Regions from separate parts of the Flavonifractor hominis genome, predicted to be linked through region 2. Evidence: predicted binding sites of a transcription regulator. Region 2 holds the regulator's gene; each other region holds the start of a gene.
The links. The regulator NrdR, encoded in region 2, represses ribonucleotide reductase genes. The targets are predictions, from matches to a motif close to CACNANATNTNGTG.
Positions count from the first base shown of each region.

Region 1: the regulator NrdR is predicted to act here: its motif matches at 5,519-5,532, upstream of WMO45_RS12245 (vitamin B12-dependent ribonucleotide reductase).
Region 3: the regulator NrdR is predicted to act here: its motif matches at 6,057-6,070, upstream of WMO45_RS09320 (anaerobic ribonucleoside triphosphate reductase).

Region 1 is NZ_JBBMFT010000011.1:16,349-23,973, reverse strand. It holds gene WMO45_RS12270 (5-bromo-4-chloroindolyl phosphate hydrolysis family protein) at 1-760, opposite strand, end outside; gene WMO45_RS12265 (VanW family protein) at 1,067-2,971, shown strand; gene WMO45_RS12260 (DUF2461 domain-containing protein) at 3,038-3,715, shown strand; gene WMO45_RS12255 (polysaccharide deacetylase family protein) at 3,791-4,510, shown strand; gene WMO45_RS12250 (CPBP family intramembrane glutamic endopeptidase) at 4,501-5,427, opposite strand; gene WMO45_RS12245 (vitamin B12-dependent ribonucleotide reductase) at 5,562-7,625, shown strand, end outside.
Region 2 is NZ_JBBMFT010000001.1:18,032-25,656, reverse strand. It holds gene WMO45_RS00135 (S-layer homology domain-containing protein) at 1-1,371, opposite strand, end outside; tRNA gene WMO45_RS00130 (tRNA-Gln) at 1,715-1,788, opposite strand; gene WMO45_RS00125 (hypothetical protein) at 1,920-2,051, opposite strand; gene nrdR (transcriptional regulator NrdR) at 2,191-2,646, shown strand; tRNA gene WMO45_RS00115 (tRNA-Arg) at 2,757-2,833, opposite strand; tRNA gene WMO45_RS00110 (tRNA-Leu) at 2,984-3,071, opposite strand; tRNA gene WMO45_RS00105 (tRNA-Leu) at 3,075-3,160, opposite strand; tRNA gene WMO45_RS00100 (tRNA-Pro) at 3,336-3,412, shown strand; gene WMO45_RS00095 (aldose epimerase family protein) at 3,588-4,625, opposite strand; gene galT (UDP-glucose--hexose-1-phosphate uridylyltransferase) at 4,629-6,128, opposite strand; gene galE (UDP-glucose 4-epimerase GalE) at 6,131-7,123, opposite strand; gene WMO45_RS00080 (galactokinase) at 7,166-7,625, opposite strand, start outside.
Region 3 is NZ_JBBMFT010000005.1:22,805-30,429, reverse strand. It holds gene WMO45_RS09345 (tRNA1(Val) (adenine(37)-N6)-methyltransferase) at 1-420, opposite strand, end outside; gene WMO45_RS09340 (NUDIX hydrolase) at 417-1,034, opposite strand; gene nrdG (anaerobic ribonucleoside-triphosphate reductase activating protein) at 1,058-1,585, opposite strand; gene WMO45_RS09330 (class I SAM-dependent methyltransferase) at 1,668-2,423, opposite strand; gene WMO45_RS09325 (class I SAM-dependent rRNA methyltransferase) at 2,449-3,651, opposite strand; gene WMO45_RS09320 (anaerobic ribonucleoside triphosphate reductase) at 3,665-5,986, opposite strand; gene WMO45_RS09315 (homocysteine S-methyltransferase family protein) at 6,216-7,439, opposite strand; gene WMO45_RS09310 (glycosyltransferase family 2 protein) at 7,548-7,625, opposite strand, start outside.

The DNA of each region.
Region 1 (7,625 bases), on a different contig from region 2:
TGCGGCTCATCACCGGGTCGTCGATGTCGTCGTTGAGCCGGCGGATCTCCCCCAGCACCGCGTTGTCGTCGCTCATGTCCAGGGTTTCCTCCTCGTCCTCCTCGCTCTGGGGGGCGGGGGGCTCCTCCTCGGGCAGGCCCTCGTCGCTGAGGATGAGCCGCCCGGTGGACATATCCAGATACCCGGCCTCCAGGATGCCGCTGTCCAGCATCTCCTGCAGATCGTCACAGGCCTTGTGTACCGACACGGGCATGGCCTGGGCCAGGGTGGTGATGGAGATGCTCTCCCGCCGGCCGATAAGGGCCAGGTACTTGCGGAAGCGCCGGGCCTTCTTGCTGCGCTGGGTGCCCGCCCAGATCATGGCCAGGCCGCCGCAGAAAAAGCCGATCACCGGGGACATGATGGCCAGAGCCTGAATCAGCCCCTCGCTCAGGGCCACCGCCGGCAGGCTGGTCAGGGCGATGCCGAAGATCACCGCCACCACGATGCCCGCCACCGTGAGGCCCTTGCCCGGCTTGCCGCTCATCGCCGGGGTCTTCTGCCGGGCGGGGCCGCGCCCCATGCCCTGGGTGCCCGGGACCGGCCCGGCGCTCTCCCGGCGGATGTCATAGGGATGTTTGCGCCGCCGGCCTCCGCCCATCAGCTTGCGCAGCAGCAGGAAAAGTCCCACCGGCCAGATGCTGACCAGCAGGACGATGGTCACGATCCAGTAGATGAGATCCCCGGAATCGTTCCGGTTCGGATTGTCGTAATATGCCATGTATGGTACCCCTCCCCTTCCCGAGGTCTGTCCGTCTAACTGTGATTTTAACACAGAAGTGTTAAAGTTTTGCTGAATAACTTCTTTAAAAAACATGAAAGATGAAGTGGTATCTCTTTGCGTACTCTGTTATCATACCGCCAAATGGGCGCGGTGTAAAGCGTTTTCCTTCGATGGGCATGTTACCGTTCTGTAATTGCATTTTGCCGCGGAACGCCCTATAATAGGGACAACTGCAACCTCCCGCCGGGAGGTGCGGGAAAAAATGGAACGTTTGCATCCCCTGGATGTTGGGAGTTGATGTGCATGGAAAAACGGGATGGAAAACGGGTCGCCGGCAAGGCGGGCCGGGGCGGTCGGGTGATCCTGATCGTGCTTTTGGCCCTGGTCCTGGTGGCGGCGGCGGGCTATGCGGGCCTGTGCGCCCTGGCCGGGAGCGGGAGCTTTTTGCCCCACACGGTGATCGGCGGGGTGGACGTGAGCGGCCAGACCGCCCAGCAGGCGGCCGAGACCCTCAGCGCCCAGCTGCCCCAGCGGCTGGCGGGGCTGAGCGTAAGCTTTACCTGTGAAGGGAAGGAATATACCCAGTCGGGCGGCGACGCCGTGGCCGACGTGGACGCGGCGGTGGAGCAGGCCGCCAATGACCAGTTCACCGGCTTTCTGGGCCGGGGCCTGCGGTATCTGACCGCTCTGGCCGGGGGCGGGCGCTACCAGGTGCCCCTCTCCTTCCAGGGCACCCCCGCTGCGGTGGAGCAGGCGGTGGAGGAGTGCTCCGACCCGGAGGCTCAGACCACCTGGGACTTTACCGACAACCAGCTGATTTTCCACAAGGGAGTCACCGGGCGCACCATCGACACCGCCGATCTGACTACCCGCCTGACCGAGCAGCTGGAGCAGCTGCTTCTGGAGGGGGACACCGGCGCGCTGGAGCCCATCGAGGCCCAGGTCACCACCGCCCCTCCGGCCGACCCGGACTTTGACGCCATCCACGACGCGATCTGCACCGAGCCCGCCGACGCCTACTTAGATAAGGAGACCAAGCAGATCGTCGCCTCGGTCACCGGCGTGACGTTCTCGGCCGAGCAGGCCAAGGATCTGGTGGACGCGGCGGAGGAGGGCACTGATGTGGAGGTGCCCGTCACCCTGGAGGAGCCCAAGATCACCACCGCGGATCTGGAGGCCAACCTCTTCAAGGACGTGCTGGGCAAGTCCTCCACCCGGACGGCGGGCGGTTCCTCCCGCTGGCACAACGTGGATCTGGCCTGCCAGCGGGTGAACGGCACCATCCTGCTGCCCGGGGAGGTCTTTTCCTACAACGAGCTGTGCGGCCCCTATTCCCAGGCCGGCGGATATGAGAAGGCGGGCGCCTACGTCAGCGGCAAGACCAGCGACACCTGGGCCGGCGGCGTGTGCCAGCTCTCCTCCACCATCTACTACACCACCCTGAAGGCCAACCTGGAGACGGTGGAGCGCACCAAGCACAAGTACGACGTGGGCTACCTGCCCTATCCCGGACTGGACGCCACGGTGTACAGCGACTCGCTGGACTTCAAGTTCAAGAACAACACCGATTACCCCATCAAGATCGAGGCGTCCCTCACCAAGACCAGCAGCGGCGTGCGCTACTGCAACGTGACCATCTACGGCACCAACACCACCGGCATCTACGGCGACCCCTATTCGGTGGTGCTGAGCACCATCCAGCCCAAGACCCTCTATGAGCCCAACAGCTCGGTCCCCCAGGGCTCCAAGCCCCAGAAGGACCCGGAGCGGACGGCCTATACCGGCAAGAAGGTGGAGGTCCACCAGCGCCTGCGGGACGCCAACGGCAACGTCATCAGCGACACCGTCATCCATGTGGACACCTTCTCGGCCCGGGACGCGGTCTACTTCTACAACCCGGCCGACGCGGCCCTGTGGGGCATCGACCCGGCCACCGGCCTGCAGACCCTGACGCCCACGGCCACGCCCACACCGGCGGCTACGCCGACCCCGGCGGCGACCCCCACGCCTTCGGCCACCACGACTCCGGAGGCCACCGCTACCCCGGCGGCAACCCCCACCCCGGCAGCTACGCCGACCCCGGCAGCCACAGCCACGCCGGAGGCTACGCCGACGCCGGCAGCCACGGCCACGCCGGAGGCCACACCGGCCACCTCCTCCGGCCCAGGCATGGAGCCGGTGGAGACCGCCGCCTCCCCTACCCCATAACCGCAGCAAACAGGGCCCCCCGCTCCGGGCGGGGGGCCCTGCTGTGTCAGACAAAGGAGCATGTCCATGTTTCAAGGTTTTTCCGATGCCACCGTGGATTTCATGTGGGGCATCCGCTTCAACAACGACCGGACCTGGTTTGAGGCCCACAAGCAGGAGTACCAGCTCCACTTCCAGCAGCCCATGAAGGCCCTGGCCGACGAGGTGTACGCCGGCTTCACCGACCGCCACCCCGACCGGCCGCTGGTCTGCAAGGTCTCCCGCATCTACCGGGACGCCCGGCGGCTCTTCGGCCGGGGGCCCTACAAGGACCATCTGTGGCTGAGCCTGGTGCGCCCCCATGAGGAGGGCTGTGCCGAGCCGGTGTTCTGGTTCGAGCTGGCCCCGGAGGGCTGGTCCTGCGGCATGGGCTTCTGGCAGGCGCCGGCGGTGACCATGGCCAAGTTCCGTGCCCGCATGGACCGGGACCCGGCCCCCATGGAGCGTCTGGCCCGGCGCTTTGCCGCCCAGGACCGCTTTGCCCTGGAGGGGGAGGACTACAAGCGCCCCAAGCCGGCCCCCTCGCCCCTGCTGGCCCCCTGGTACAACAAAAAGAACCTGGCTCTCTCCCACGACGCCCCCCACGAGCCGGTGCTCCGCAGCCATGAGCTGGTGGAGCTGCTGCTGGAGGGGTACGACTTCCTGCTGCCCTACTACGACTACCTGCTCTCGGTTTCGAGCGACCCGGACCCCCGGGCGCAATGACAATTTTTACAGCGTAAATCCCTCCCGGCGCCGCACATACTAGCACAAACGGCGTGGAGAAAGGCGGCGGATGGGATGAAGCAGATTTTCCGGCGGCGCGCGGCCCTCTGGCCCGCGCTGCTGTTTTTTGTTGCGCTGGCCGGGTGCGGCCCGGCCCGGACGGTGGACGCGGTGGTGGAGCTGCCGGAGGAGCCCAAGCTGGTGGCCCTGACCTTTGACGACGGCCCCCGCCGCGCCACCACCACCCGCCTGCTGGACGGGCTGGCCCAGCGGGGGGTGCACGCCACCTTTTTCCTCATCGGCTCCCAGGTGGAATACCAGCAGGACGTGGTGCAGCGCATGGACCGGGAGGGGCACCAGATCGGCATCCACACCTTCGACCACGTGGAGCTCACCGAGCTCAACCATGCAGACTTCAGCGCCCAGGTGGACACCACCCGGGCGCTGCTCAAGCAGACGCTGGGCCACAACGACTTTCTGCTGCGCCCGCCCTACGGCCTGCTGGACGAGAGCGTGAAGCAGTGGGCGGGGTGCCCCATCATCCTGTGGTCGGTGGACCCGGAGGACTGGAAGGACCGGGACGCCGACCGGGTGGTGCAGGCGGTGGTGTCAGCCTGCCGGGACGGGAGCATCATCCTGATGCACGACATCTATCCCGAGTCGGTGGACGCCGCCCTGGAGATCGTGGATCAGCTCCACGCCCAGGGCTATCTCTTCTGCACGGTGGACGAGCTCTTCGCCGCCCGCTCCCTGCCCCTGGAGGCGGGGCAGGTCTACTCCAACGCCTATCCCTGAATGAGGTAGGTGGCGCTGAGCATCCCCCACAGCAGGCAGAAGCCGATCATTCCCGGGCTGCCCAGGAACAGGCCCCACCGCCCTTCGGCGGGCAGGTCGGGCCGGGCGGGCTGGAACTGGAGGTGCCGGTACAGCGAGCGCAGGCAGAACCCGCCCACCAGGATGGAGAACATGACCACCCCGGCCACCACCAGCTCTCCCGTGGACCCCAGCATCTCCATCAGGGGCACCAGGCCCACCGAGACGGCGTTGAGGGCGGCGTGGAGCAGCATGCACTGCCACAGACTGCCGCTGCGCACCGCCGCGATCCCCAGCACGATGCCCACCGCCGTGGAATAGAAGAACTGGCTCAGGTTGCCGTGGAACAGCCCGAAGCACAGGGCGCTGGCCACCACGGCGAAGCCCTCCCCCCAGGGGCGCAGCCGCTCCAGCAGCATCCGGCGGAACATGAGCTCCTCACACACCGGCGCGATGAGGCAGCCCAGCACCAGGTTGAGGACCAGGGGGTACTCGGTGGTCTGCTCCACCGGGTTGACCGGCGTGGTCCCCAGCAGGTAGCCCAGGGCCTGGATGATCTGCAGGGTGAGGAAATTGGTCAGGTACAGGGCGCACAGCGCCCCGGCCAGCATCTTCAGCAGCTCCAGGGGCCCCATGGGCCGGGGGGCCGGCCGGGCCGGGGCGGGCGTGCCCCGCAGCACCAGGCAAAACACGGGGAAGCCCACCCCGTAGGCCGACAGGGCGGTCACTGCCCACAAAAACACGGGCTGCCCCGTCACCTCGGGGCAGAGCAGCATGGCCGCCAGCGTCAGGACCACCTGGGTGGCCAGCATGCTCCCCATCTGGGCCGCCAGGGCCCAGCCCATGCGGGAAAAGCTCTGCCGTGCCTGCACCTCTTCCAATGTCAGTCTGCGTCCCATTCCGCCGCCTCCCAAAGAGTTTGCACTCATTATACCAATTTTTTCTCATTTCCACAAGAAACGAAATGTTGACAAGCCCTCTCCGCGCGGGTACAATATCTTGTGCTGAAATTGACTCGGAGGAGAGATTTTATATGCCCATTTCGGAAAACGCAAAGGCCGTGCTGGAGCGGCGTTATCTGGCCCGGGACGAGCAGGGCCAGCCCACGGAGACGGTGGACGGGCTGTTCCGCCGCGTGGCCAACGCCGTGGCCGAGGCCGACCGCCGCTTTGACCCCAAGGCGGACGTGGTGGCCACCGCCCGCCGGTTCTATGAGATGATGACCAACCTGGACTTTCTGCCCAACTCCCCCACGCTGATGAACGCCGGCCGTCCTCTGGGGCAGCTGTCGGCCTGCTTCGTGCTGCCGGTGGCCGACTCCATGGAGGACATTTTTGACGCCATCAAGAACGCCGCCCTCATCCACAAGAGCGGCGGCGGCACCGGCTTTTCCTTCTCCCGGCTGCGGCCCAAGGGCTCCACGGTGAACTCCACCGGCGGGGTGGCCAGCGGCCCCATCTCCTTTATGAAGGTGTTCAACGCCGCCACCGAGGCGGTGAAGCAGGGCGGCACCCGCCGGGGGGCCAACATGGGCATTCTGCGGGTGGACCACCCGGACATCATGGAGTTCATCACCTGCAAGAACGACACCACCGAGATCACCAACTTCAACATCTCGGTGGGCATCACCGAGACCTTTATGGAGGCGGTGGGGAACAACGCCATGTACGACCTGGTGGACCCGGCCACCGGCCGGGTGACGGGCCAGAAGAACGCCCGGGAGGTCTTTGACGCCATCGTCACCTCCGCCTGGCAGACCGGCGAGCCGGGCATCATCTTCCTGGACCGGCTCAACCGGGACAACGCGGTGCCCAGCCAGGGGGAGATCGAGTCCACCAACCCCTGCGGCGAGCAGCCCCTGCTGCCCTATGAGAGCTGCAACCTGGGCTCCATCAACCTGGTCAACCACCTGATGAAGACGGTGGCCGGCTGGGTGCTGGACCGGGCCAAGCTGGAAAAGACCATCCGCACCGCCGTGCACTTTTTGGACAACGTCATCGAGGTCAACCAGTATCCCCTGCCCGAGATCGACCAGATGACCCGCTCCACCCGGAAGATCGGCCTGGGAGTCATGGGCTTTGCGGACATGCTGCTCTACATGGGCGTGCCCTACAACAGCGAGGAGGGCGTGGCCCTGGCCCGGGAGGTCATGGACACGGTGAACACCATCGGCCACCAGGAGAGCGAGCGCCTGGCCGAGGTGCGGGGCGCCTTCCCCCTGTTTGAAGAGAGCATCTACAAGGACGGAAAGCCCATCCGCAACGCCACCGTCACCACCATCGCCCCCACCGGCACCCTGTCCATCATCGCCGGGGTGTCCTCCGGGGTGGAGCCGGTGTTCGCCTACGCCTACATCCGCAACGTGATGGACAACACCCACCTCATCGAGACCAACCAGATCCTCAAGGACAAGCTGGTGGAGGCCGGGGTGTACTCCGAGGCGCTGATGCAGCAGATCGTGGAGCAGGGCTCCCTGGCCCACGTGGACGGCATCCCCGAGGACATCAAGCGGGTGTTCGTCTGCGCCCACGACGTCTCCCCCATCTGGCACGTGCGGATGCAGGCCGCCTTCCAGGAGTACACCGACAACGCCGTGAGCAAGACGGTGAACTTCCCCAACTCCGCCACCAAGGAGGAGGTGGCCGAGGTCTACCGCCTGGCCTACACCCTGGGGTGCAAGGGCACCACCATCTACCGGGACGGCAGCCGCAGCGAGCAGGTGCTCAACATCGGCAAGGTCAACGACGGCAAGGCGTCCTCCGGCCGGGTGTGCGAGGAGTGCCAGCCCCCCCACGAGGCCTACGGCCACATCCAGCCCCGCCCCCGTCCGGCGGTGACCACGGGCTTTACCGAGAAGGTGCGCATCGGCTGCGGCAACCTCTACATCACCGTCAACTACGATGAGAACGGCATCTGCGAGGTGTTCACCAACACCGGCCGGGCCGGCGGCTGCCCCAGCCAGAGCGAGGCCACCGCCCGCCTGGTGAGCGTGGGCATCCGCTCGGGCATGGACCCCAAGGAGATCATCCAGCAGCTCAAGGGCATCCGCTGCCCCTCCTGCCTGCGCCAGCAGGGCGTGCCCGTCACCTCCTGCCCC
Region 2 (7,625 bases):
CTTCTGACGCATGGTCAGATACAGCTGATTGAGCACCGCCGCGTCGTCACGGCCGTCCTCGCTCAGATCCAGGTTCCATGTCTTGCCGTCCTGGGGCTCCAGGAAGGCAACCGCGATCTTGTTCTCGTCCGCCACTGCCTGCCACGCCTTGCCGGTCTCGCTGCCGGAGAACGCGCGGGCCGTAGTGTTGTCAGGCGTAAGAACGATTACCGCAGGCGCCCAGGGATCCATCCCCTCGGGCAGATAGTAGCTGGCTACGCCCGTGGTGTCCTCGTCCACCGTAATGGGCACGTTGTGGAACAGGCCCACATTCACGCCTACATACGGATTGGCCGGGTCATACGCATTGGTGTGTCCGGTCTCGGGTACCTGACTGTCAGAGGAATCGCCGTCATCCGAACCACCGGAACTGGAACCACCGGAAGGCGTAGTAACGACTGCAGAGGTATTGCCCGTGGTCTTACCAGTTACGCTGGTGCTGTTCAGAGTCACTTTTTTCACACTGTTGGCTACGTTCAAATTGCCCTTCACAGTAGAGTTCTTCAGTACAGCCTGGTCCCCATTGACCAGAACGTTGCCGTTGACGGTAGTCTTCTCTACTGTTACATTGTCACCACAGATGATCAGATTGCCATTCACCGTGGCATCCTTCAGTGTTACACCGTTCGCCGCAACAATCACGATACCGTCCTGCACACCGGTTATCGTGGTATTGTCCTGTGTGATATAGGCCACTACAGCATTATCCAGCATGGTGACCGCAGAAGCACGGGTCAGAGACGTCTCAGGCGCAAACAGGCCGCCGCCTACTCCCTGGATATAACCAGCCGACCGCATAGCAGATACATAAGGCATCGCCCAGTCAGCAATGCTGGCATCATCCTTGAAGTCCGTGCGTCCCGTAGCCAGTTCCAGCCCCAGCGCCACAGCGACCATCTTACAGGTCTCCTGGCGGGTTACCGGGTCACTGGGACTAACCAGGCCGTTCCCCCGTCCGTTCATGATACCGGCCGCCACACATTTCAGAATGTACGGGGTGTACCATGCGTCCGACGGAAGATCATTGAACTGGTTCTCTGCCGTTACCTCCAACTTCAGGGTCTCGGCCAGAATCTTTGCCAGTTCCGCACGGGTAATGTTTGCATCTGGGTTAAATTTCCCCGTTCCGTCACCAGCAATGATGCCATACTCACTCCATTCCAGAATGGCATCTTCTGCCCAGTGTCCGGCGACATCTGTATACTGCACTGTAGATGTCGTCGGTTCTGCTGTCTCCGTCGGCGTTTCCGCCGCGTAGACCGGTACCATTAAGCTCAGGATCAGACTCAACGCCATAACAAGGGATAGAATCTTCTTCCATTTTTGCCTCATACCGTATCAGCCTCCTCACTTTTCCTTTTCTTTTTTCCTTGAGAGGTGCAGTTTCTCCCAAGTTCTTATAACATTATACGCTAGTATATTAGAACATTCAACCGCACAGTTCACATACTTTTTACCGTTTTTTCGTCATATTAGCCAATTTTAAGCTTCATTTAGAAAATTATGTAATTTATTTTACTCATATTGACCGCTCTATTTTGCCTACAATACCACTTCTGTACGTTGCAAAAAACATCCTGCAAAGCAAATACTTACAGCATATGCTTTCCTGCATACATCTTAAAACGCAAAAAGACACCGGGACTTCCAATAACGGAAGTCCCGGTGTCTCATTTGGCAGCGGGTGAAGGATTCGAACCCTCACATACAGAGTCAGAGTCTGCTGTGCTACCCTTACACAAACCCGCTATATTGAACTCGCACTCGTTGAGCGCAGGTGTTATTATACCAGACCAATCCAAAATGTCAACAGTAAAATCAAAAATTTTTCAAAAAATTTAGGGCCGGGGATTTTCCCGGCCCTGTGTCTGGATACGCACTTAGAACTGATTGGTGTTCTTCGCCTTATTCTGAGCCTGCTCCTTCTTCTTGTTCTGAGGATTCTGGCCGCCGACCTTATCCTGGCTGCCGGGATTGTGGAGCTTATTACGGCTTTCGCTCTCGTTCTGCATTGCGCTCACCTCGCTTTCGCTCTGTCTCTATTCTGTCCGAATTTTTCCGTCTCATACAAAAACATTTAAAATAAAGATACCACCCCGTTCTTCTTTATGATATAATAAGCTAAATTTAGAGTCTGGGAGGCCAGAGACTATGAAATGCCCTTATTGTGCCCATCCCGAAAGCAAGGTGGTTGATTCCCGTCCCTCAGATGAGGGAGCCAGTATTCGCCGACGTCGGGAATGCCTGGAGTGTCACAAGCGCTTTACCACCTATGAGACAATGGAGAGCCTGCCTTTGGTCGTCATAAAAAAAGATGGCAGCCGTCAAACGTTTGACAAAAGTAAATTACTCAACGGAATGATCCGCGCCTGCGAAAAGCGCCCTGTTCCCTTCCATGTTCTAGAGGAAATCTCCAACGAAATTGAACAAACACTTCAAAATGCAATGGATCGTGAAATTCCATCTGCCAAAATCGGCGAACTGGTCATGGACCGTCTCAAAAGCGTGGATGAAGTTGCTTATGTCCGCTTTGCCTCGGTCTATCGTCAATTTAAGGATATCAGCACGTTTATGGCCGAGCTGAATAAATTGCTCCAAGAAAAATAAACGTTCATTCCGCATACGGCTCCCTCCGTATGCGGAATTTTTATCCCTATGCACAGTACAAACCAATTGGTATAAAAAAAGCCGGAGCAAGCGAAAACGCTTACTCCGACTGGTACGGCTGAAGGGATTCGAACCCCCGACCTTTTGGTTCGTAGCCAAACACTCTATCCAACTGAGCTACAGCCGCATATTCTCTTCTGCATCAGCAGCTAAATTATAATAGCACGGTTTTCCGCAAAATGCAAGAGGAAAAATCAAAATTTTTTATTTTTTCCCTTAGGTATTCCCAGCAAAATTCTAATGAAGAAGGACACGCTATATAGCGTGTCCTTCTTTATGGTGCGCGAGGCGGGACTTGAACCCGCACGTGCGTAATGCACACTAGAACCTGAATCTAGCGAGTCTGCCAATTCCACCACTCGCGCATATGGTGCGGATGACGGGACTCGAACCCGTACGGCCATGGGCCACTAGCACCTCAAGCTAGCCAGTCTACCAGTTCCAGCACATCCGCAAATGCAGCTTCAAAAGACTGCTTGATTATTATAGCGGTCACAGCTATATTTGTCAACATATATTTTCCCATTCTCTTCAATTTTAAGTCTTCCGGTTAATTTTAAAAAATATCAAAATTTACCCTTGTATTTTATGGCCATCCATGGTATAGTGTTAATGTTACAATGTAATTTCCGGGTGTGGCGAAGTTTGGTATCGCGCTTGAATGGGGTTCAAGAGGCCGCTGGTTCGAATCCAGTCACTCGGACCAAAATGGTTGTCCGGACGATATGATTCCATTGGATCATATCGTCCGGACTTTTTATTTTATCTATCCATGTCGTTTTTCATATTCTATACGATTCGCGCCATCTATAAGAAGTACTATACCTACAATTATAGAACAGACGAAGCATCGCTATGGATACTCCGTCTGTCAACCGAATTCAAAAAGATGTCACCCGATAGGCGGTCCGCTGATGGTAGCTCTCTCCCGCCCGAAGGACCACATTTGGAAACTGTGGATGGTGCACCGCATCCGGCCAAGCCTGGGTTTCCAGGCAAAAGGCCGACCTTGGTCCATAGGAGGCACCTTCTTTTCCCGGTGTACCATCCAGATAGTTAGCAGTATAGAGTTGAAGCCCCGGCTGGGTCGTATAACACTCCAGACACAGCCCACCGCCGGTGACCCGGGCAGCCAGGTGCATGGGCGAACGAGGCTGACAACTCAGGATAAAGTTGTGGTCGTACCCATTCCCCAGTGTTAGCTGGGGGTGTTCCATGGCTAAGCCCTGGATAAACTCCATTGGTTGACGCAGGTCAAAAGGCGTATTCTCTACCAGCAGCAATATTCCGGTAGGCGTACTGTTTTCATCGGTTTCCGTAATAGCATCGGCCCAGATTTGAATCTGCTGGCCTTTTAGAGAGCCACAGGCATGGCCCAGCAGATTAAAATAGCTGTGATTCGTCAGATTGCAGAGGGTATCGGCGTCGCTCTCGGCCTGATAGTCCAAAGTGAGCACTCCGTCGGCCGTGAGGGTATAGGTTACACGCACCTGCAACCTGCCCGGAAAGCCCTCCTCCCCGTCTGGACTAACGTAACTGAGCACTAAAGCTCCATTCTCCTCCCGGGCCTGCCACACCGCTTGATTGAAGCCGCGGATCCCTCCATGGAGACAATTTGGGCCGTTGTTGGCTGCCAGAGGGTAGGTCGTTCCATTCAAGTCAAAGGAGGCTCCGCCGATCCGGTTGGCCACCCGTCCCACCAAGGCGCCCAGGTACTTGTCCTGCGCCTCGTACTCCGCCAGAGTTTCGCACCCCAGTACGATGTCCCGCTCTCCCTCACCGGCAGGGACGGTAAAAGAACGGAGAATACCACCATAGGTCAGCACCTGGGCGGCATACCGGCCGGCCCGAAGGGTCCAGAGCTCCACTTCCCGCCGGTCGGCAGTCAGTCCGAAAGGTTGCCATATCAGTTCCGCCACAGTTTACACCTGCCTCAAGAAGCGGAGGAAAGCCTCTTTGCCCTCGGTCGTGCGGGCATACACACCTGCATGCTCCAACACTTTGGCAAAGACCAGGCCAGTCTCCTTGTATACAAGGTCCAGGGCATTGTCCCTGGTAATGGTATACTTATCCTTAAATCCCTCTGCCCAGCTGGCATGCGACTCTGTCAGCGGGTCTGTCCGCAAGTCCTCGCCCTTCACCAGCTTCTCCGCTACAGTAGCCAGCTCCGTTTTCAGGCGGGCGGGGAGCACCGCCAAACCCATGACCTCGATGAGTCCGATGTTTTCCTTCTTGATGTGGTGGAGCTCGGCGTGGGGATGATACAATCCCAGAGGATGTTCCGGGGTAGTCAGGTTGTTGCGCAGCACCAGGTCCAGTTCGTAGTCACTCCCCCGCCGCCGGGCAATGGGAGTAATGGTATTGTGGGGCTCCCCGTCGGTCTCGGCTAGAATCATAGCACTCTCATCGGTATAGCTCCGCCAGGACAACAGGATACGGTTGGCTAGCTCCACCAGCCGTGCAGGGTCGGCGCAGGTCAGGCGCACCACAGACATGGGCCACTTGACGATGCCTGCGCGCACATCCTTATAACCCGGAAAGTCAAATTCGGTTTCCACCGGTGCTCTCTCCATGGCGAACGTATACCGGCCGCCCTGGAAGTGGTCATGGGCCAGGATAGAGCCGCCCACAATGGGCAAATCGGCATTGGAGCCCACAAAGTAGTGCGGGAACTGCCCCACAAAGTCCAGCAGCTTGCCGAAACAGGCCCTGTCGATCTTCATAGGGGTGTGTACCTTGTTTAGGCAGATACAATGCTCATTGTAGTACACATAGGGGGAGTATTGCAGAAACCAGGGCGAGCCGTTGATGGTAATGGGGACGATGCGGTGATTTTGTCTGGCAGGATGATTCACCCGGCCGGCGTAACCCTCATTTTCTGCACACAGCTGGCACCGCGGATAGGCAGCGGCGGGCAAATTACGGGCTGCCGCGATGGCCTTGGGATCCTTCTCCGGCTTGGAGAGATTGATCGTGATGTCCAACTCACCATACTCGGTCTCTACCTTCCACTGCACATCCTTCGCAATACGATCTCGGCGGATGTAGTTGGTATCCTGGCTGAATTTGTAGTACCAGTCGGTAGCCTTTTGAGGAGACTCCCGGTATAGAGCCTGAAACTTCTCAATCACCTGGGCAGGCCGGGGGGTAAGCGCTCCCATAAGCTTGGTATCTAAAAGATCCCGGTAGGTAATGGTGTTCTCCTTCAGTACACCCCGCTCCGCAGCGTCGTCCAGCAAGGCCTCCAGCACAGCAGGCAGCTCGCCCTCTGCCACAGCGGGCAGCTCTTCTGGCAGGATGCAGCCATCTAGCTCCAGAGCTTCCAACAATGCGTTGGCTGCCCATAGCTTCTCCGACGGCTGGATCAGCTCTTGATCCAGCGCATAGGACAGCAATTTGGCAATGGCCTGGTCACGCTCCATGCTCATCCCTCCTCAAAGCCATGGGGATGGTCCCTATGCCAGGCCCAGGCCGTGGCCACGATGGTAGATAGATCGTTATACTTGGGCTTCCAGCCCAGCACCTGGACAGCCTTCTCAGAGGAGGCAATGAGCTGCGCAGGATCTCCTGCCCGCCGGGGTGCCATCTTGGCCGGGATGGGGTGGCCGGTGACGGAGCGGGCCACATCGATGACCTCCTGTACCGTAAAGCCCACGCCGTTGCCCAAGTTGAACACGTTGTTCTCTCCGCCGGACATCAGGTAATCCAGAGCCAGAATGTGGGCCTGGGCCAGGTCGGTGACGTGGATATAGTCTCGAATGCAGGTACCGTCCTTGGTGGGATAGTCGTTGCCAAACACGCTCACCGCCTCGCGCTGGCCATTGGGCACCTGCAGGATGATGGGAATCAAGTGGGTCTCCGGATCGTGGGCCTCCCCGATCTTTCCCGAGACATGTGCGCCGCAGGCGTTGAAGTACCGCAGGGCCACATACTTCAGCCCGTGAGCCCGGGACACCCAGCCCATCATGTGCTCCATAGCCAGTTTGGTCTGGCCATAGCAGTTGGTGGGGATGGTCTTGTCATCCTCCAGAATAGGTACCCGCTCCGGCTCACCGTAGGTGGCGGCGGTGGATGAGAAGACAATCTTGTCCACCCCGTGAGCTACCATGGACTGGAGGAGCACCATGGTGCCATAGAGGTTGTTGTCATAATACTTCAGGGGATCGGACATGGACTCCCCCACTTGCGAGGAAGCGGCGAAGTGAATCACTCCGTCGATCTTTTCCGCCTGGAACAGGGTATCCAGAGCCCCCCGGTCCCGGATATCCAGCTGATAGAACTTGGCCTTGGGGTGGACAGCAGCCTTAAAGCCGGTCTGCAGATTGTCAGCCACCACCACCTCACGTCCGGCGTCAATCAGCTCATATACCGTGTGGGAGCCAATGTACCCAGCTCCACCTAATACCAAAATCGCCATAGAAAATGTGCTCCTTTCTCATCCAACAATTCGCTTAAACACTCAGCCCCAGAGTACGGTGCCGCCTACGGGACGAATGGACAGCACGTGGCAGCTGCCCGTTCCCAGCACGGCTTCCACCTGGGTCTGGAACTCTTTCAGGCTGTCCAAAGGGACAAACGCCTGGATGGTACCAGCGAAGCCGCCGCCATGGACCCGACAGGCCCCCCGTCCCGCCAGAGCGCGCTCCGCCACAGTCAGAGCTACCGCCATGGCCTGCTCGTTTACCGCCCCGGCAGGCGTGATATCCTGCAGCAGTTCCCAGGAGGAGCGGCCGGACTGGTTTACCAGATCCAGGAATGCATCAAAGTCACCCTTCTCCAGAGCATCGGCCTGCTGTCCCACCCGCTTGTCGTCGTCAAAGAAGTGGAGGGCCCGGAGCACTGCCCGGTCACCCACCGCCCGACGCAGTTGAGGCAGTTCTTTCAGCACGTCGGTTTCCTTCACTTCCCGCAGCACGGTT
Region 3 (7,625 bases), on a different contig from region 2:
CCCGGCAGCGGCGCACCAGTCGTGCAATCGGGCCTCCTCCGTCCGGGCGGGCCCGCCGGGGGCGCCGCTGCCCGCCTTGAAGTAGGGCGGGTTGCACACCACCAGGGAAGCCGTCCCGGCGGGGAGCATCAGCTCCCGGATATCCCCGGTGAAAATGGTTCCGTCCAGGCCGTTTTCCGCCAAATTCGCCCGGGCCAAGGCGCTGTCCGCGGAAGAGCGCTCCACCCCGGCAAGCGTCAGTTCCGCTTCCCGCCCGGCCAGCAGCAGCAGCAACGCTCCCGCCCCGCAGCCCAGGTCCCACACCCGGTCCCCTCTGCGCACCGTGGCAAAGGCCCCCAGCAGCAGGCTGTCCTGCCCCAGGGGAAAGCAGCTGTCCGATTGGCGGTAGACGTAGGGCCCCAGCTGTTCCGGGGCCCTCATCCCATGTCCTCCAGCAGGCGGCGGGTGATGCGCCCGGTGAGGCCCCAGATGGGGTGCCCCGGCCAGTCATACACCGGCACCGTGACCTTGCCCCCCCGCCAGCGATAGCCCTGGGGAAAGCCGATGCGCTCATAGGGAAAGTCCTCCCCCACCTGGGGGAGCAGGTCGTAGGTGTACACCGCCGGCGGGTGCTCCAGCAGCCAGTCCACCGGCACGGTGAAGGTCTCCTTCACCTCCGCCGGGCTGGGGACGATGGGGGCCCCGGGGTCCACAACGCCCAGAATGGGGTGCAGCACGAAGCCGCCCTGGTGGGTCACCAGGTCCAGTTCGGCCACCACCTCCACCGCCTGGGGTGGAATGGCCAGCTCTTCCCAGGTCTCCCGCAGGGCGCAGTCCACGGGGGTCTCTCCCGCCTCCATCTTTCCGCCGGGGAAGCACACCTCCCCCGGCTGGCGGCCCAGCTGCTCCGAGCGCACCTCATAGAGCAGGCTCAGCCCCTCCGTCCGCTCCACCAGGGGCACCAGCACCGCATATCTGGCCCTGATATCCTGTATCTCAGGCACATGGCCCGTCCACCGGCTGCGGAAATCCGCAAGCTCCGCCTGTTTCCCCATGGGACGCCTCCTTCTGCCGTGCTCTACGACTCCGGCCGCACAAAATGGGCCAGCGGGTCCGGCCGGGTCCAGAGGACCACCGTTCCCGCCGCCCGGCTCTTCTTCACATCGATGAGCCGCTGGTTGGCGCTGCCCCGGAACAGGGCCTCGTAGGACTTCTCCGCCAGCCGGAAGGGCCCGTCCACCAGCACGTCGGTCTGCTCCAGCAGCTCCAGCGCCCCGGGCAGGTCCCCCTCCAGCAGTCTTTCATAAGTATACCCCGTATAGGTCCACACGTTCAAGCCCTTTTCATGGGCCAGACGGGCCAGCGCGGCGCACTCCTCCGCCTGGCAGAAGGGCTCTCCGCCGGAGAGGGTGAGGCCGTCGGTGAGTGGATTGCTCCCCATCGTCTCCGCCAGCTCCTCCACACCCACCGCCCGGCCCCCGGCGGGATCGTGGGTGTCCGGGTTGTGGCAGCCGGGGCAGTGGTGGGGACAGCCCTGGGTAAACACGGTGAAACGCAGACCGGGGCCGTCCACAATGGAGTCGGACACCGTATTGGCGATACGCATCATAACACTTATCCTCCTTCTTCTCCAAAGCGCACAGATAGGGGCCGCTGTCCACAGCGGCCCCTATCTGCGTTCCCGTCGGTCAGTCTACCGTTCCAACATAGACCACCGTTTGATTTGCCATGTGCAGCAGCCCGTTCTCCGCATACCGGTCGAACAGCCCGGACAGCGCCCGCAGGTATTCCGGATACCGGGCATCGCCCGGCCGCAGGGAGTAGGAGCCGGACAGGCTGCGGCGGAGAAAGCCGTCCTTTTCATAGCAAAGGGGATGTTCAAATTCCCGGTAGGCATACCCATGCCCAAACAACTGCCGGATCCGGGCGTCGTCCTTCTGAATGCCGCCCCCAAAGCCCCGGAAGGCTGGGCAGTACTCCGAGAAGATCCGGAAGCTGTCCCGGTTCACCGGGTCGGATGGGTCCCGGATGTTCCAGATCAGGAAAACCGGCCCGTTTCCCCGCAGGATCCGCCTGCACTCCCGCCGGAACCGGAGCGGGTCGAACCAGTGGAAGGCCTGAGCTGCCGTTACGCAGTCTACCGACTCCGCCTCCAGCGTGGTCGCCTCCGCCGTCCCGTTTATCACCCGGCACCTGGGGCAGGCGCTCAGTGCCCGGGCGGCGGCACCGCGCATGTCGGCGTTGGGCTCCACACAGTATACAAAGCTGCCCCGGTCCAGCAGCTGTCCGGTCAGCTTACCGGTCCCGGCGCCCACATCGGCGATCACCGACGCCGCCGAAAGACCGTACTCCCCATACAGCGCGTCCAGCAGGCCCCGGGCATAGGTCGGACGACCGGCGGCATACACCCCGGCCAGGCCCTCAAAGCGCTGTGTGTGATCCATAAAGCACCGCCCTTTTTCTCCGGTGTTACCGGTCGTCCACCACCTGGAAGATGTAGAACTTCAGGTAGAGGGACTGGTCGGCCCCCCACAGCACCGGGTGGTCGGGGGACTGGGTGCGGTACTCCACCTGCCGCAGGCGGCGGTGGGCGTCCCGGGCGGCCTCCCCGATGGTTTTCGTAAACAGCTCCGGGGTCATGAAGTGGGAGCAGGAACAGGTGGCCAGATAGCCGCCGTTTTTCACCAGCTTGAGGCCCCGCAGGTTGATCTCCCGGTAGCCGGTGACCGCCTTCTTCACCGAGGCGCGGGACTTGGTGAAGGCCGGCGGGTCCAGGATCACCAGGTCGAACTGCTCGCCTTTCTTCTCCAGCTCGGGCAGCAGCTCGAACACGTCATGGCATTCGAACCGCACCCGGTCGCTCATGCCGTTCAATTCGGCATTGCGGGTGGCCTGATCCACCCCCAGCTGGGAGGCGTCCACCCCCAGCACCTCCCGGGCGCCGCCCTTGGCGGCGTTGAGGGCGAAGGCCCCGGTGTGGGTGAAGCAGTCCAGCACCCGGCCGCCTTTGGCCAGGGGCTGGATGGCCAGGCGGTTGTACTTCTGGTCCAGGAAGAAGCCGGTCTTCTGTCCCTCGGCCACGTCCACCTGGTAGCGGACCCCGTTCTCCACGATCTCCACCACCGGGTCGAAGGGCTCGGACAAAAAGCCCTTCACCCGCTCCATACCCTCTTTGAGGCGCACCTTGGCGTCGCTGCGCTCGTAGATGCCCCGGATGGAAATGCCGTCCTCGGCCAGAACATCCACCAGCAGCTTCAAAATGGTGGATTTCAGCTTGTCGATGCCCAGGGCCAGGGACTCCACCACCAGCACGTCGGAAAATTTGTCCACCACCAGGCCGGGGAGAAAGTCGGCCTCCCCGAAGATCACCCGGCAGGAGGAGGTGTCCACCGTGTCCTTCCGGTACTGCCAGGCGGCCCGGACCCGGGCTTCCAGAAAGGCCTCGTCAATGACCGCGTCCGCCTTCCGGGACAGCACCCGCACCGCGATGGTGGAGGCCCGGTTCAGAAAGCCCACCCCCAGGGGGTAGCCGTTGTAGTCCTGGATGGCCACCACGTCCCCGTCGGCGGGGTCGCCCAAAATCTCCCCGATTTCATTGTCATAGATCCAGGGGCCGCCGGCCTTGAAGGCCCGGCCCTCCCCCCGCTTGAGGCGGATGCTCGGCTGTGTCATATCTCTCTTCCTCTCAGACCGAGTGCTTGACCCGGTCGTGCTCTTCGGCCCGCTTGGCGTTGTTGAAGCGGTCCAGGGTGCCCACCAGATAGCCGGTGATGCGGCGGATGCGCTCAAAGGGCACGCCGTCGGCCTCGGTGCGGCCGCAGCCGGGGCACTGGTCCCCGATGATGCCAGAGAAACCGCACACCGGGTCCCGGTCCACCGGGTGGTTCACGCTGCCGTAGCCGATGCCGCTCTCCTTCATGCAGCGGATGACCTTTTCAAAGGCCTCCAGATTGTCGGTGGGGTCGCCGTCCATCTCGATGTAGCTGATGTGCCCGGCGTTGGTGAGGGCGTGATAGGGTGCCTCGATCTTGATCTTGTCGTAGGCGGAGATGGGGAAGTACACCGGCACATGGAAGGAGTTGGTGTAGTACTCCCGGTCGGTGACCCCCTCGATAATGCCGTAGCGGACCTTGTCCAGCTTGACGAACCGGCCGGACAGTCCCTCCGCCGGTGTGGCCAGCAGGGAGAAGTTGAGGCCCCGCTTCTCGCTCTCCTCGTCCATGCGGGAGCGCATGTGGGAGATGATCTCCAGGCCCAGCACCCGGGCCTTCTCGCTCTCGCCGTGGTGGGCGCCGATGAGGGCCTTCAGGGTCTCGGCCAGGCCGATGAAGCCCACGGACAGGGTGCCGTGCTTGAGCACCTCCCGCACCTCGTCGTCCCAGCTGAGCTTGTCGCTGTCCAGCCACACCCCCTGGCCCATCAGGAAGGGGTAGTTGTACACGTGCTTGCGGCACTGGATCTCAAAGCGCTCCAGCAGCTGGTCCACGCACAGGTCCATCATCCGGTCCAGCCCCTCGAAGAAGGCGTCCAGATCTCCCCGGGCCTTGATGGCCAGCCGGGGCAGGTTGATGGTGGTAAAGCTCAGGTTGCCCCGGCCGTTGCAGATCTCCCGGCTGGGGTCGTATACGTTGCCGATGACCCGGGTGCGGCAGCCCATGTAGGCGATCTCGGTCTCGGGATGGCCGGGCTTATAGTATTGCAGGTTGAAGGGGGCGTCGATGAAGCTGAAGTTGGGGAACAGCCGCTTGGCCGAGCACCGGATGGCCAGCTGGAACAGGTCGTAGTTGGGCTCGCCGGGGTTGTAGTTGACCCCCTCCTTGACGCGGAAGATCTGGATGGGGAAAATGGGGGTCTCCCCGCCGCCCAGGCCGGCCTCGGTGGCCAGCATCACGTTTTTCATCACCAGCCGTCCCTCGGGGGAGGTATCCATGCCGTAGTTGATGGAGGAGAAGGGGGTCTGGGCCCCGGCCCGGGAGTGCATGGTGTTCAGGTTGTGGATGAGGGCCTCCATGGCCTGATAGGTGGCCCGGTCGGTCTCCTTCACCGCCCGCTGGTGGGCAAAGCGCTGGGCCTTGGCGATCTCCTCCTGCGTACCGAAAGCGGGCGCCATGGCCTCCCGTTCGGCGGCGGCGTAGTCGTCCCAGTCCTCCAGGGTGGGGACCAGTCCGGTCCGCTCCTTGATGCCGGCCATGATCCCCTTCAGCTCGCTCTCCGGGTCCTCCCGGTCCTCCAGCAGCATGAGGGCCCGGGCCAGGTTCTGCCGGTAGAGGCGCACAAAGGTCTTGCGCACGCCGTCGGCCATGCCGTAGTCGAAGTTGACCACGCTCTGGCCGCCGTGCTGGTCGTTCTGGTTGGACTGGATGGCGATGCAGCACAGCGCGGCATAGGAGGAGATGTCGTTGGGCTCCCGCAGAGTGCCGTGGCCGGTGGAGAAGCCCCCCTCAAAGAGCTTTTTGATGTCGATCTGGCAGCAGGTGGTGGTGAGGGTCAGAAAGTCCAGGTCGTGGATATGGATATCCCCCTCCCGGTGGGCCCGGGCGTGGTCGGGGTTGAGGACAAACATATCGTAAAACTGCTTGGCGCCCTCGGAGCCGAATTTCAGCATGGAGCCCATGGCGGTATCCCCGTCGATGTTGGCGTTCTCCCGCTTCAGATCGGACTCCTTGGCGGCGGAAAAGGTAATGTCCTCATAGGTCTTCATCAGCCGGGTGTTCATCTCCCGGGCACGGCTGCGCTCCTCCCGGTAGAGGATGTAGGCCTTGGCGGTCTGCACATAACCGTTGTCCATCAGCACCCGCTCCACCAGGTCCTGGATGTGTTCCACATCGGGCTGCCGCTCCCCCTCCACTTCCAGAATGGAGAGCACCTCATCGGCCAGGCGCCGGGCCACATCGGCCTGTCCCGGCTTATAGGTGGCGTCAAACGCCTTGGTAATGGCCCGTACGATCTTATCCTCATTAAAATCGGACAGACGGCCGTCCCGTTTCTTGATTTTGGTCAGTGTCATGGCAGCATCCGTTCCTTTCCTGCTCATAAAAAAAGCCCTGCACCGGGCCACATATCGCCGCGCAAAGCAGCACTATATCTTGTGTCTAATCTCGTTCGACGTTTTCTATAATACCGTATCTTGATACACTCGTCAAGGCGCAAACCAAAAAGCGCGCCCCAAAAACGGGGCGTGCTTTTTGGCGGTTTCGCTGATTTTGAAAAAACTGCCCCCCGGGACTTGACGCTCCTCAGAGCAGCACCAGTCCATAGGTGCGGGCCATCCGCTCCAGAAATTCCTGGTCCAGATCCTCCGTTCCATCCCAGAAAGCCCGGCCCTGATAGATGCGCAGGGCGCCCTCCAGCAGTTCGGGCACATCGGACCAGAGGCACAGCGCGTCCTTGACCACATACTGATTCTCGGCAAAGATATCCAGGTCATCCTGCTCCAGGATGGCGATCTTCAGCGCGCCCTGGGGCGCCTCCTCCTCGGCGGCCAGGATATCCTCCATCAGATCGGGAGAGCACTCAATGGTCTCCCCCACATCCACGTCGGGGGTAATAAAGCGGGCCTCCTTTTCGCTGGCACAGGGAATCACGTCTGGATCCCGCTCCGGCGGCTGGAAAGCGGTAAAATCCACCTGCCCCACCGCCCGGTTCAGGGCGGACACATGTGCCGCTCCCGTACCGCAGCAGCCGCCGAAGATCCGCGCCCCGGCCCTGGCATAGGCGGGCACCAGCGCGGCCAGCTCCTCCGGCGTACAGCACGCCCCGGGCAGCCCCGCCGAGGGCTTGGCGATCAGCGGCAGGCCGGCATAGGGCGTGAGCCGCTCCAGCTGCTGGGCCGTCACCACAGGATCGGTGCAGTTGAGTCCAAAGGCGGCCGCACCCATGCCCTGCATGACGATCATGGCCGCCAGCACATCGGTACCGGTAGGGGTGCGCCCCTCGTCGTCACAGGTAAAGCTCACCCACACCGGCTTGTCCGACACGCTTTTGCAGGCCAGCACCGCCGCCCGGGCCTCCGCCATGCTCACCATGGTCTCCACCACGAACAGGTCCACCCCGGCCTGTTCCAGCGCCGCGGCCTGCTCGGTGTAGATGTCCACCAGGTCCTCAAACCGGCTCTCCCCAAAGGGAACGATGGCCCGCCCCAATGGGGCCAGATCCCCCGCCACCAGCGCCCGGCCGCCGGACGCCTGGCGGCTGAGTTCCACCAGACGGCGGTTATACTCCTCCACCCGACTGCTCAGACCATACCGCTCCAGCCCGGCCCGATTGGCACCAAAGGTCGGCGCCAGCAGCACCCGGCTGCCCGCCTCCACATAGGCCTGCTGGAGCTCCAGCAGCATCTGAGGGTGCTCCAACACCCACTGTTCGGTGCAGACGCCCTGGGGCATGCCCAGCCGGAACAGCTCGGTCCCGGTGGCGCCGTCCATCAGCAGCGGCTTTGATAAAGGGGGGATGGTGTCCATAATGTGCTGTGCTCCTCCTTGTTGCTCAACATGATTGTGGGATAGTATATCACAAACTCCCTGACAAATGCAAGAGGGAGCCGGCTGCCTGCCCGGCTCCCTCCCATTTTAGGGTGCGATCTCTTTGAACTTTTTTGCGGCGCTATGGTAGATGGGTTTCCACTCCACCTTCTGCACCAGTGCGGC